2 regions of the Blautia sp. 1033sp1_1033st1_G9_1033SCRN_220408 genome follow, and region 2 is predicted to be linked to the other one. Evidence: riboswitches for the same ligand, from Rfam matches in the RefSeq annotation. Region 2 holds a riboswitch; the other holds the start of a gene.

Region 1 (6,001 bases), on a different contig from region 2:
ATGCAGAGCTTACTGAAGAGGGAAAAACAGCCCTTCGCAGTGTTCTGCCGATTTACTGCAAGGTGCTTCTGGAAGACAGCTACAAGTCTTATCTGGCAGAGATCATTATTGATGGTTATACTGATACAGATGGAGATTATGCTTATAACCTGGAGCTTTCTCAGCGCAGATCCCTGGCAGTTGCCCAGTATCTGCTGGAAATCCAGGGAGAATTTCTTACATCTGATCAGACAATTGATCTGCAGGATTATCTTACAGTCAACGGTCATTCTATGGCGAATCCTATCCTGGATGCGGATGGCAATGTAGACAAGGATGCTTCCCGCCGTGTAGAAGTTAAGTTCCGTTTGAAGGACGACGAGATGATTGATGAGCTGAGCAACATTATGACTACAGATCAGGCTTCATCAGATAATGCGCAAGAGTGATTCCGTAGAAAGCCGGCAAATATTAGGCTCTGTGGCAAGTGCAGAGCATACAGCGATCCGGTAATCATTAAATGCAAATTCCCGGGCTTGGCAGGTTCTGTCTGTAGAATATATAGTAGAAATACAAGTGGAAAGCCGGCCCCATTCAGAACCATCAGAAAGGATGTCATAAGAACCGGGATAAACCTGAAAGGATTTCAGGGGGAGGGATAAACCCTCCCCTTTATATTTTACATAGCTTTCCTTTAGTGCCCAGATCCGTGTAAACATGGAAACACCATATTTCTGTACAAGGGCATATTCAGATTCAGTAAAGAAAATACGGGCGATATTGGAACGGTCTTCTTTTTCTTTCTGGATATCGATCCCACAGGGGACAGAGCCAAAAGCACAGACTACATACCCATTGCTGTGGGAAAGATTAAAATGAAAATCATGATTTTTCAGGAACGGCTTACCCTTTTCGGAAACAGAAAGAGCCTCCAATGGAAGACTGTTTTCCAGAAGAAGAGTACGGAGCATAAGCCCTGCCACAAGGCTTTCCAGACGGCTTTCCTGGCGGCGCAGCCGGGAAATGGATTCTTTCCGTTCCCTCCAGAAACCGAAATCCGGAAGCAGTGCCAGTCCTTTTTGAAATAACTTTGGATCCTTAAATTCATCAACAGATGTGATCAAACATTGAATCTTATGGTTCATCACCAGCAGATCACCTCGCATCCGTTTTCTGTTACCAGCACGGTGACTTCCCACTGGGCAGAAGGCTGCCCGTCACAGGTGCGCACTGTCCAGTCATCCATCTCATCGGTATAAACTTCATCAGATCCCATATTTACCATTGGCTCAATGGTAAACATCATGCCTGGAACCATCAGTACACCGCTTCCTTCTTCAGAGGTGTAGCTTACCCATGGATCCTCATGGAATTCCAGCCCTATGCCATGGCCGCCGATTTCTTTTACGACTGAGTATCCATTTTCAAGCGCATGCTGGTGAACGGCGTGCCCCATATTTCCAATCGGTGTCCAGGGCTTTACCTGTGAAATGCCGATCTCTACACATTCTTTTACAACCTTTACCAGCTTTTCTTTTTCCGGGCTTACATTTCCGATACAGAACATACGTGAGGAATCAGAAAAATATCCATTATAAATGGTGGAAACATCTACATTGATAATATCTCCTTCTTTCAGGACCACATCTGTGGATGGGATTCCGTGGCAAACCACCTGGTCAATGGAGGTGCATACACTCTTTGGATAGCCTTCATAATTCAGCGGGGCAGGGATCCCGCCATGGCGGATGGTCTCTTCATGTACCCAGTCATCGATCTCCTGGGTAGTAATGCCTGGACGGATGTGCTCAGCCACATAATCCAGCACGGCAATATTGATCTTACAACTTTCTTTGATCTTCTCAATCTGCTCCGGGGTTTTGATCAGGTTGTGGTCAAGTACCGGATAGCCTTTTTGTTTCATTTGTTCCAGCTTTTCGTCAAATGCTTCGTGGCACTTTTTGTATTTTTTTCCGCTTCCGCACCAGCAGGGATCATTTCTTCCTATTTTTAAAGACATTTTACTCGCTCCTTATCCGATGATATATGGTGTAACTGTTCAGTATTCTTACAGTTACCGTATATAATTGTTTTTTCAGCAAATAGAATATCACAATTCAGAGGTAAAGTAAAATCTGATATGAGAGGAAAATATATGATATGAGAGGAAATTTATCGTTTACGGTCTTTTATAGAGGATGAAAATTGTGTTGTGTGAAGTGAAGGGGTGTGCTATACTGTAGAACGAACCAAGGGAGCTTGCAGGCGCAGGCTGAGAGGAAGCAATCACCAGGGAGGACATTCTTCCGGTGACCGGAGGCTTCGACCTTTTAACTTGATTTGGATAATGCCAACGTAAGGAGGAAAACAAATGATGGATTTTCTAGTAACTGCTGATGGTGGGCTGACCACTGCCGGCTATGTAACAAGTATTGCTGCCATGGTGATCCTGGTGGTGATCGCAGCTGTGCTTTTCCATAAGAAAAGCTCTTCAGGAAAGCTGACTACACAGCAGCTTGTAACCTGTGCAGTGGCACTTGCCCTTGCTTATGCCACATCTTACCTTAAGGTATTTTCTCTGCCATTTGGTGGCTCTGTAACCTTATGCAGCATGCTTTTTATCGTACTCATTGGATATTGGTACGGACCTAAGATCGGTATTCTGACAGGTCTTGTTTATGGTATCTTTCAGTTCCTGCAGGAGCCATATGTACTTAGCTTTTTCCAGGTATGCTGTGATTATATCCTGGCATTTGGCGCTATGGGTATTGCAGGCTTTTTCTCAAAATCAAAGAAATACGGTTTGCAGAAAGCATATGTGGCAGCGATTCTTGCCAGAGGTGTATTTCATGTTCTGGGCGGATATCTGTACTGGATGAGCTACATGCCTGAGAATTATCCTAAGTCATTATCTGCTATATATCCTATCGTTTACAACTATAGCTACATTCTTGCTGAGGGAGTTATAACACTGATCCTGATCTCTATTCCGGCTGTTTCAAAAGCACTGGTTCAGGTTCGTAAGATGGTGACTGTACCGGGAGAGCAGAACGCATAAATAAATAATGATATTGAATCTATCCAAATCCATAACAGCCGTCGGAACCCTTGTCCGGCGGCTTATTATAATAGTGAAACCATAGAAAAAACTCTTGCAATGGCAGGAGTTCTATAGTATAATCAATCATGTTGTGAAAAAAGATGGTCCTCTGTTACCTCATGTGTATTAAGAACATCCAATAGAAGAATAGGAGAAAGAACATGAACGACATTATTAAAAACATCGAAGCAGAACAGTTAAAAGCAGATGTTCCTCAGTTCAATGTAGGTGATACTGTAAGAGTACACGCACTGATCAAAGAGGGAAACCGTGAGAGAATCCAGGTTTTCGAGGGAACAGTATTAAAGAAACAGGGCGGAAGCACAAGAGCAACTTTCACAGTAAGAAAGAGCTCCAATGGTGTTGGCGTTGAGAAGACATGGCCGCTTCATTCCCCACACGTAAAGAGTGTAGAAGTTATTCGCCACGGTAAAGTACGTCGTGCAAAACTTAACTACTTAAGAGACCGTGTAGGTAAGGCTGCTAAGGTTAAAGAGCGTATTAAATAATCCATACCTGATTATGAGAATGACTGCCGTCGGATTGATTTCCGGAGGCAGTTATTTTTATGGCCTTACATATTTTGTGGAGATCATGTGGATTTATTTTATGGGTTTATATATTTTGGCGGATTCCTTGCTTCTACAGTTTAAAGTGTGTTATACTGTAACAGCTAATCGAAAAACAGGAGCATTTGAATAATATGTTAAAAAATAGAAGAAAGAAACGATCCAGGGAGCAATGGGAGAACTGGCGGGCTACCTGGAGAGAGAATAAATCTATAGCAGAAGCGAAAGAAAAACTGGAAGATAAGAAGGTCCGGGGTGTATTGCGCCTGGTTTTTGAAATTATTGTAACGCTGGCTTTTGCAGCACTGGTAGGGATCGCCATGTTTCAGTCTGTGACTATGCAGGAAAGTTCCATGGAGCCCACCATCTCTGTAGGAGACAGATATTTTATGAACCGGGTGATTTATCGTGTATCTTCCCCTAAAAGAGGAGATGTGATCGTTTTCCGTACAAACGCCAGTGATGATGCAGCATTGCATATCCGCAGGGTGATCGGGCTTCCGGGAGAGACTGTGCAGATCGTGGATGGACAGATCCTGATCAATGGAGAGACTTACAAAGAGGGCAGGGATTTTCCTGTGATCAGTAATCCGGGGATGGCATCCAGTCCGGTAACACTGGAATCAGGAGAATATTTTGTGCTTGGTGATAACAGGAATAACAGTGAGGACAGCCGGTATGGCAGTATCGGGAAGGTAAATAAGAAATATATTACCGGCAAGCTGTGGTTTAAACTTTTCCCTGTGAAATCCATAGGCTTTTTTGAATGATTTTGCAAGCTTATTTAAGTGATTTTGCAAGCGTATTTGAATGATTTTGAGGACTTATTTAAGTGATTTTGAAGACTAAAATGAATGGAAGTGACAAGAATGGATAATCGTGAAAACAGAATCAATATTAACTGGTATCCTGGTCATATGACCAAGGCAAAAAGGCAGATGCAGGAGGATATCCGTCTGATCGACCTGATCATTGAACTGGTGGATGCAAGAGTGCCTCTTTCTAGCAGAAATCCGGATATTGACCAGTTGGGAATGAACAAAGCCAGACTGATCCTTTTGAATAAAGCAGATCTGGCAGACGACAGGCAGAATGAAAGATGGAAGGAATATTTTCAGGAAAAAGGCTTTCACGTGGTAAAGGTGGATTCCAGAAATGGGGCAGGGATCAAGGCTATTCAGGCTGTGATCCAGGAAGCCTGCAAGGAAAAGATCGAAAGGGACAGAAGGCGCGGGATCAAGAACCGCCCGATCCGTGCCATGGTAGCAGGCATCCCAAATGTGGGCAAATCCACCTTTATTAATACCTTTGCAGGCAAAGCTTGTGCAAAGACCGGCAATAAGCCAGGTGTAACAAAGGGGAAGCAGTGGATCCGTCTGAATAAAGGTGTAGAGCTACTGGATACGCCGGGGATCCTCTGGCCCAAATTTGAGGATCCGGATACAGGAAAAAAACTGGCATTTGTAGGATCTATTAAAGATGATATTCTGAATATGGAAGAGCTTTCCCTGGAACTGATCGGTTTTTTAAGAGAGTATTATCCGGGAGCTATTCATAAAAGATATGATGTACCGGAAGAAGAAAGGGATGTGGAGATCCTGGAAGCTATTGCAAAAGTGCGAGGCTGTTTGAAAAAAGGAGAAGAGTTGGATTATGGAAAAGCATCTGGCATCCTTTTTGATGATTTCCGTTCCGGCAAGCTGGGCAGGATCACAGTAGAGTGGCCGCCGGTGAAAGAGGAAAAAGCATGAGTTCTATCGGGGAGATCAAAGGAGAATTTGAAAATGCCAGCCGGCAGGAATGGCCAGCACTTTATGAGAAATATGGCAGCGACAGCCGCAGTGGTGTGCAGAAGCTTCTGGAGCAATACCATAAAAAAGAGGCTGCTTACCAGGCAGAGCTTGTGCGTACAGAGTCCCTGAAGGTATATGAGCATAAATACGAACATTTGGGATATGTGTGTGGGATTGATGAAGTGGGACGGGGACCGCTTGCCGGTCCGGTAGTAGCCTGTGCCGTGATCCTTCCCAAAGATTGTCAGATCCTGTATCTGAATGATTCCAAGCAGCTTTCTGCAAAGAAAAGAGAAGTTTTGTATCAGCAGATCCTTGACCAGGCAGTGGCAGTGGGGCTTGGCATTGTAGGTCCTGCACGTATTGATGAGATCAACATCTTACAGGCTACTTATGAAGCGATGCGTCAGGCTATCAGCAAATTATCTGTGAAGCCACAGATCCTTCTGAATGATGCAGTAAGGATCCCGGGTGTGGAGATTCCTCAGGTATCTATTATCAAGGGAGATGCCAAAAGTGTATCCATTGCTGCTGCAAGTATTGTGGCAAAAGTTACCAGG
Region 2 (6,001 bases):
GATTATGGGAACTGGAGATAACGGAGAAACGTTTGTGTTTGATAAAAAAACAAAAAAAATAATCTGGGGAACCCTGGCGGCAGTGCTGCTGACAGGCATTATCTTTTTCTTTTCCTTTTTCCGGGTCAGGACCATTGAAGTTATGGGCAGTACTCATTATACCCAGGATCAGGTAAAGGAGATGGCTCTGCAGGGTTCCTTCATGAGCAATACGGTGCTGGCTTCTTTTTTTCATAAAAATGAGCAGGTCAGCGATATGCCTTTTGTAGAAGGATACAGTGTTTCTATGACTGGCAGGGATACCATCTGTATCAGTGTAAAAGAAAAGAAAGTAGTAGGCTGCATCCCTTATCTGGATAATTATATTTACTTTGACAGAAACGGAGTCTTTGTTGAAGGCCTGAAGACCAGAGATGAGAAGGTACCTTTTTTTGATGGGATCCAGGTAGATAAGGTAGTTTTGAATGAAAAGCTTCCACTGAAAGGGAAAACAATTCTGAATACTGCTGTAGCACTTGCAACTATTTTTCAGAAGAATGACACAGTGCCGGATCACATCCAGATTGATGATAAGTCCAGGATCAGTCTGATTTATGGGGATGTTACCGTCATACTTGGGGAGGACAGGCTGCTAGAGGACAAGATGACAAGGGCGATTGCCATCCTGCCAAAGCTTTCCGGACAAAAAGGGATCCTTCATATGGAGAATATTACCGAGACTGAAAAGAATTGTACCTTCGAAGCAGAGGTAGAACCGGTAACTGCTGAGAACTGGACCGGCGGTTATAATGAAAATGGAGAATATACCGGTGATGGGGAATATGACGAAAATGGCAAGTATGTAGGGGCAAAGCCCAAAAGTGAACTGGATTATGCCCTTGAAAACTGGCATGGCGGATATGACGGAGAGGGAGATTATACTGGCGAGGGCGAGTATGATGCCAACTGGAATTATGTGGGGTCTAAGCCTACCGAAGAAAGTATAGCAGCCAATGGAGACTGGCATGGTGGGTATCTGGAAGACGGAAGTTATACAGGAACTGGTGAATATGACCATGACGGCAACTATGTAGGTTCTAATCCCAATGCAGGGAATGACGAATATTCGTGAAAAAAGTATAAAAAAACAAAATTAGTAGTTGATTAATTCAAAAAAAAAATATATGATATATCTATATGTAGCTTGATACAAATAAACTTGACTTGAATATCAGGTATAGAAATAAAGGAGGAAGTACATTGTTAGAGATTATGTCAAATGAGGCAGAGTCATCTGCGAAGATTATTGTAATCGGCGTAGGTGGAGCTGGTAATAATGCAGTGAACAGAATGGTGGAAGAAGCCATTGGCGGGGTAGAGTTTGTAGGTGTGAATACCGATAAACAGGCTTTAACTCTGTGCAAAGCTCCAACTGTACTTCAGATTGGCGAGAAGATTACCAAAGGTCTTGGTGCAGGTGCACAGCCAGAGGTTGGACAGAAGGCAGCAGAGGAAAGTATAGAAGAAGTGAAGCAGATCATGGAAGGAGCAGATATGGTTTTCGTTACCTGCGGTATGGGTGGCGGTACCGGTACAGGAGCTGCTCCGGTTATTGCAGCAGCAGCAAAGGAGATGGGTATCCTTACCGTTGGTGTTGTTACAAAGCCTTTCCGCTTTGAAGCAAAGACCCGTATGAACAATGCACTTGCAGGTATTGAGAATCTGAAGAAAGCAGTGGATACACTGATCGTGATCCCGAATGATAAATTACTGGAGATCGTTGACCGTCGGACTACTATGCCGGAGGCACTGCGTAAAGCTGATGAAGTACTTCAGCAGGCAGTTCAGGGTATTACAGACCTGATCAATCTGCCGGCACTGATCAATCTTGACTTTGCAGATGTACAGACCGTTATGACAGATAAGGGTATTGCACACATCGGTATTGGTGAGGCCAGAGGCGATGATAAGGCTATGGAGGCTGTACAGCAGGCTGTTTCTTCTCCTCTGCTTGAGACTACCATTAAAGGTGCTACACACGTTATCATTAATATTTCCGGTGATATTTCCCTTATGGATGCCAATGATGCAGCTAGCTATGTACAGGAGCTTACAGGAGAGGATGCAAATATCATCTTTGGTGCAATGTATGATGATTCAGTTGCTGATTATGCAAGAATCACTGTTATTGCTACAGGCCTTAGTGATGCAGCACAGAATACCAGTCCTTTTGGTAACAGAAGCAGTAATGCATCTTTTAATGCAAAAAGACCGGCAGCACAGACAAGCACAACATCTTCTTTTAAGATGCCAAGCTTTAGTATGCCTACTATGAATGCTACACCATTTACTGCGAAGACACCTTCCAGTACAGTGCAGAAGAAGGATATCCAGATTCCGGATTTCCTTAAGAACCGTTAATCAATTTTTTGTGAAATATCAGGGCTGCGACACAGCAGGAAATTACTCTCTGCTGTGCTGCAGCCTTTTTACTTTACATCTTAACATTTACAGGCAAAGGTTCCGCATTTGGTTTCATGGCAGCACTGTGCCCTGGAACCATCTACATCAATGGCTGCTGCTGTACATTTGCAATTGTCGTTGTATGCGCAGTTGTGGGCTTTACATTCAATCTGGATCTTTTCGCAGCCACGGTGGCATTCCATACCATTTGTTGCTGCATCAGATTTTTCCTGAAAGCTTCCACAGCAGGTTTCATCTGCAATGCGGGCGCTTTCGCCCATAACATTGATCTCACCTCTGGAACACTGATGGGCATCATTATAAACACAGTTGGCAGCTGAACATTTCAAAATAGTCATGATCATTCCTCCTTTTATTAGATGCAGGGCATCTTTGTATATACAATGATAGTGTCTGCGTTTTGCTATGTAATATGTATGGGAAATTATGGTAAAATTATTGCAAAGCCATCTATGCTGCGCTATAATATGAGCATGAAAAAGGGGAGCTGGTGAAAACCGGCTGAGAGGAAACGTGATTCCGTTTTGACCCGTAACCTGATTTGGATAATGCCAACGTAGGGAAGAGGATGAGTAGTCTCTGCTTTTAGTATGGCAGAGGCTTTTTTTATGGAGGAAAAGAGATTGAAAAATTATACCACACAGATGGACGCGGCAAGGAAAGGCATTGTCACAAAAGAAATGGAGATTGTGGCAAAAAAGGAACATATGACAACAGATGCATTAAGAAAGCTGGTTGGGGAAGGCAAGGTTGCGATCTGTGCAAATAAGAATCACAAATGTCTTGATCCGGAAGGCGTGGGAAGCATGCTCCGCACAAAGATCAATGTCAATCTGGGAGTGTCCCGCGACTGTAAAGACTATGATATTGAGATGGAAAAGGTAATGAGTGCTGTAAAGCTGGGGGCAGAGGCAATTATGGATCTGTCAAGCCATGGTAATACTCAGCCATTCCGTCAGAAACTGACTCAGGAATGTCCTGTTATGATCGGAACTGTTCCTGTATATGACAGCGTGATCCATTACCAAAGGGATCTGGCGACTTTGACAGCCAAGGATTTTATTGATGTGGTAAGGCTTCATGCCCAGGACGGTGTGGATTTTGTAACGCTGCACTGCGGGATTACCAGGAAAACTATTGAGCAGATACGGAATCACAAAAGAAAAATGAATATTGTAAGCCGTGGCGGAAGCTTGGTTTTTGCATGGATGAGCATGACAGGAGAAGAGAATCCATTTTATGAGTATTTTGATGAAATTCTTGATATCTGTGAGGAATATGATGTTACCATTTCCCTTGGGGATGCCTGTCGTCCAGGATGTCTGGCAGATGCAACCGACGTATGTCAGATCGAGGAACTTGTCCGCCTTGGAGAATTGACCAAGCGTGCATGGGCGCATAATGTACAGGTTATGGTGGAAGGACCTGGACATGTACCGCTGGATCAGGTGGCAGCCAATATGAAAGTACAGCAGACCATTTGTATGGGCGCTCCTTTTTATGTACTTGGACCTCTTGTAACAGATATTGCACCTGGATATGACCATATTACTGCAGCTATCGGCGGAGCAGTGGCAGCTATGAGCGGAGCTGCTTTCCTTTGCTACGTAACGCCTGCAGAGCATCTGGCTCTTCCTAACGTGGATGATGTTAAGCAGGGGATCATTGCTTCCAAGATTGCAGCCCATGCAGCTGATATTGCCAAGGGTATTCCGGGAGCAAGAGATATTGATGACCGTATGGCAGATGCACGGCAGAAACTTGATTGGGAAGCTCAGTATGCATGTGCCCTTGATCCTGAGACTGCAAGGCAGATCCGTGACAGTCGTAAGCCGGAAGATGACCACAGTGATACCTGCAGTATGTGCGGTAAATTCTGTGCAGTCCGCAGCATGAATAAGGCCCTGGCAGGGGAGTATATTGATATATTATAAAATAATTATTAAAAAGTCCTTGACTTCTAAGGGAAAACATGGTATTCTGTCTGAGTACGTGAGAAAACAAAGCAGAGTTACACTCTCACCTTAGCGCAGTCAGGCGACTTGGGTTAATATTGCACAGCTTATATTTAAAGATGTGATTTGTGTAATAGGTGAAGTGTGGATTCTGTCCGCACTTTTTTCATGTTTAAGGCAGAAGGTTTCCCGGAGAGAAATTGGGAAGCTGGCGGGTGATTTAGTATTTATCTATCAGGTATGGAGGTGCACTACAATTAGCAGTTTAATGATTAACGAACAAATCAGGGACAGAGAAGTACGCTTGATTGGCCCGGACGGAGCACAGCTCGGTATTATGTCCGCAAAGGAAGCAATGTTCAAGGCTCAGGAGGCAGGGCTTGATCTGGTAAAGATTGCCCCCCAGGCTAAACCGCCGGTATGCAAGATCATTGATTACGGTAAATACCGTTACGAACTTGCTAGAAAAGAAAAAGAAGCCAAGAAAAAACAGAAAACGATTGATGTTAAAGAAGTGCGGCTTTCACCGAATATCGATACAAACGACCTTATGACAAAAGTCAATGCAGCAAAGAAGTTTCTTTCAAAGGGCGATAGGGTGAAGGTAACTCTCAGATTTCGCGGAAGAGAGATGGCTCATATGTCAGCCAGCAAGCATGTGCTTGATGATTTCGCAGATATGTTGAAAGAAGTGGCTAATGTGGAGAAAGCACCTAAAGTGGAAGGCAGAAGCATGACCATGTTCTTAGCTCAGAAAAAATAAATTCAGCAGCATTTATGCCGCAGGGCAGTTCATAATACGAAAATTAAGGAGGAAACTATAATGCCAAAAATTAAAACATGTAGAGCAGCAGCAAAGCGCTTCAAAAAGACAGGTACAGGAAAATTAATGAGAAATAAAGCTTACAAGAGTCATATCTTAACCAAAAAATCTCAGAAGAGAAAAAGAAATCTGAGAAAATCTACTGTTGTTGATTCTACAAATGTTAAGAGCATGAAGAAAGCATTACCATATTTATAAGATACAGATAGAAGACGACGAACAGGAGGAAAATAAGAGATGGCAAGAATTAAAGGCGGATTAAACGCAAAGAAGAAACATAACCGTGTATTAAAACTGGCAAAAGGCTACAGAGGAGCCCGTTCCAAACAGTATAGAATTGCAAAACAGTCTGTAATGAGAGCACTTACAAGCTCTTATGCAGGAAGAAAACAGAAAAAACGTCAGTTCAGAAGTCTGTGGATCGCTCGTATCAACGCTGCAGCAAGAATGAACGGATTATCCTACAGCAAGATGATGCATGGCCTGAAGGTTGCTAATGTTGACATCAACAGAAAGATGCTTGCAGATCTGGCTGTTAATGATGCTGAAGGCTTCAAAGCATTAGCTGAAGTTGCAAAAGCTGCAATCGCATAAGTAGTATCAATTCTGGAATCCAGGGAAAATAATTTCCCTGGATTCTTTTGATTTTTGTATAAAATATCACTTGCAATCAAAATAATGTGATGCTATAATTACTACATTGAAGTAGTAAAGAGGAAAAGTCATTAGGGAGCCAAAGCCGGCTGGATGGACCAGTGGG

Evidence for each region. Region 2 has a riboswitch for thiamine pyrophosphate ahead of thiC (phosphomethylpyrimidine synthase ThiC). Riboswitches for the same ligand answer to the same signal wherever they lie in the genome.
Region 1: another riboswitch for thiamine pyrophosphate. It lies ahead of AB5916_RS02500 (energy-coupled thiamine transporter ThiT); the one in region 2 lies ahead of thiC (phosphomethylpyrimidine synthase ThiC).

Annotation. Positions count from the first base shown of each region.
Region 1 is NZ_JBFKZO010000002.1:161,270-167,270, reverse strand. Features, by position in the region: gene AB5916_RS02515 (OmpA family protein) at 1-428, shown strand, start outside; gene AB5916_RS02510 (4'-phosphopantetheinyl transferase superfamily protein) at 408-1,145, opposite strand; gene AB5916_RS02505 (methionyl aminopeptidase) at 1,124-1,999, opposite strand; TPP riboswitch at 2,221-2,358, shown strand; gene AB5916_RS02500 (energy-coupled thiamine transporter ThiT) at 2,351-3,037, shown strand; gene rplS (50S ribosomal protein L19) at 3,241-3,588, shown strand; gene lepB (signal peptidase I) at 3,783-4,418, shown strand; gene ylqF (ribosome biogenesis GTPase YlqF) at 4,539-5,399, shown strand; gene AB5916_RS02480 (ribonuclease HII) at 5,396-6,001, shown strand, end outside.
Region 2 is NZ_JBFKZO010000007.1:41,676-47,676, reverse strand. Features, by position in the region: gene AB5916_RS07250 (cell division protein FtsQ/DivIB) at 35-1,111, shown strand; gene ftsZ (cell division protein FtsZ) at 1,252-2,400, shown strand; gene AB5916_RS07240 (DUF1540 domain-containing protein) at 2,481-2,801, opposite strand; TPP riboswitch at 2,934-3,043, shown strand; gene thiC (phosphomethylpyrimidine synthase ThiC) at 3,087-4,397, shown strand; gene infC (translation initiation factor IF-3) at 4,687-5,181, shown strand; gene rpmI (50S ribosomal protein L35) at 5,242-5,439, shown strand; gene rplT (50S ribosomal protein L20) at 5,479-5,835, shown strand.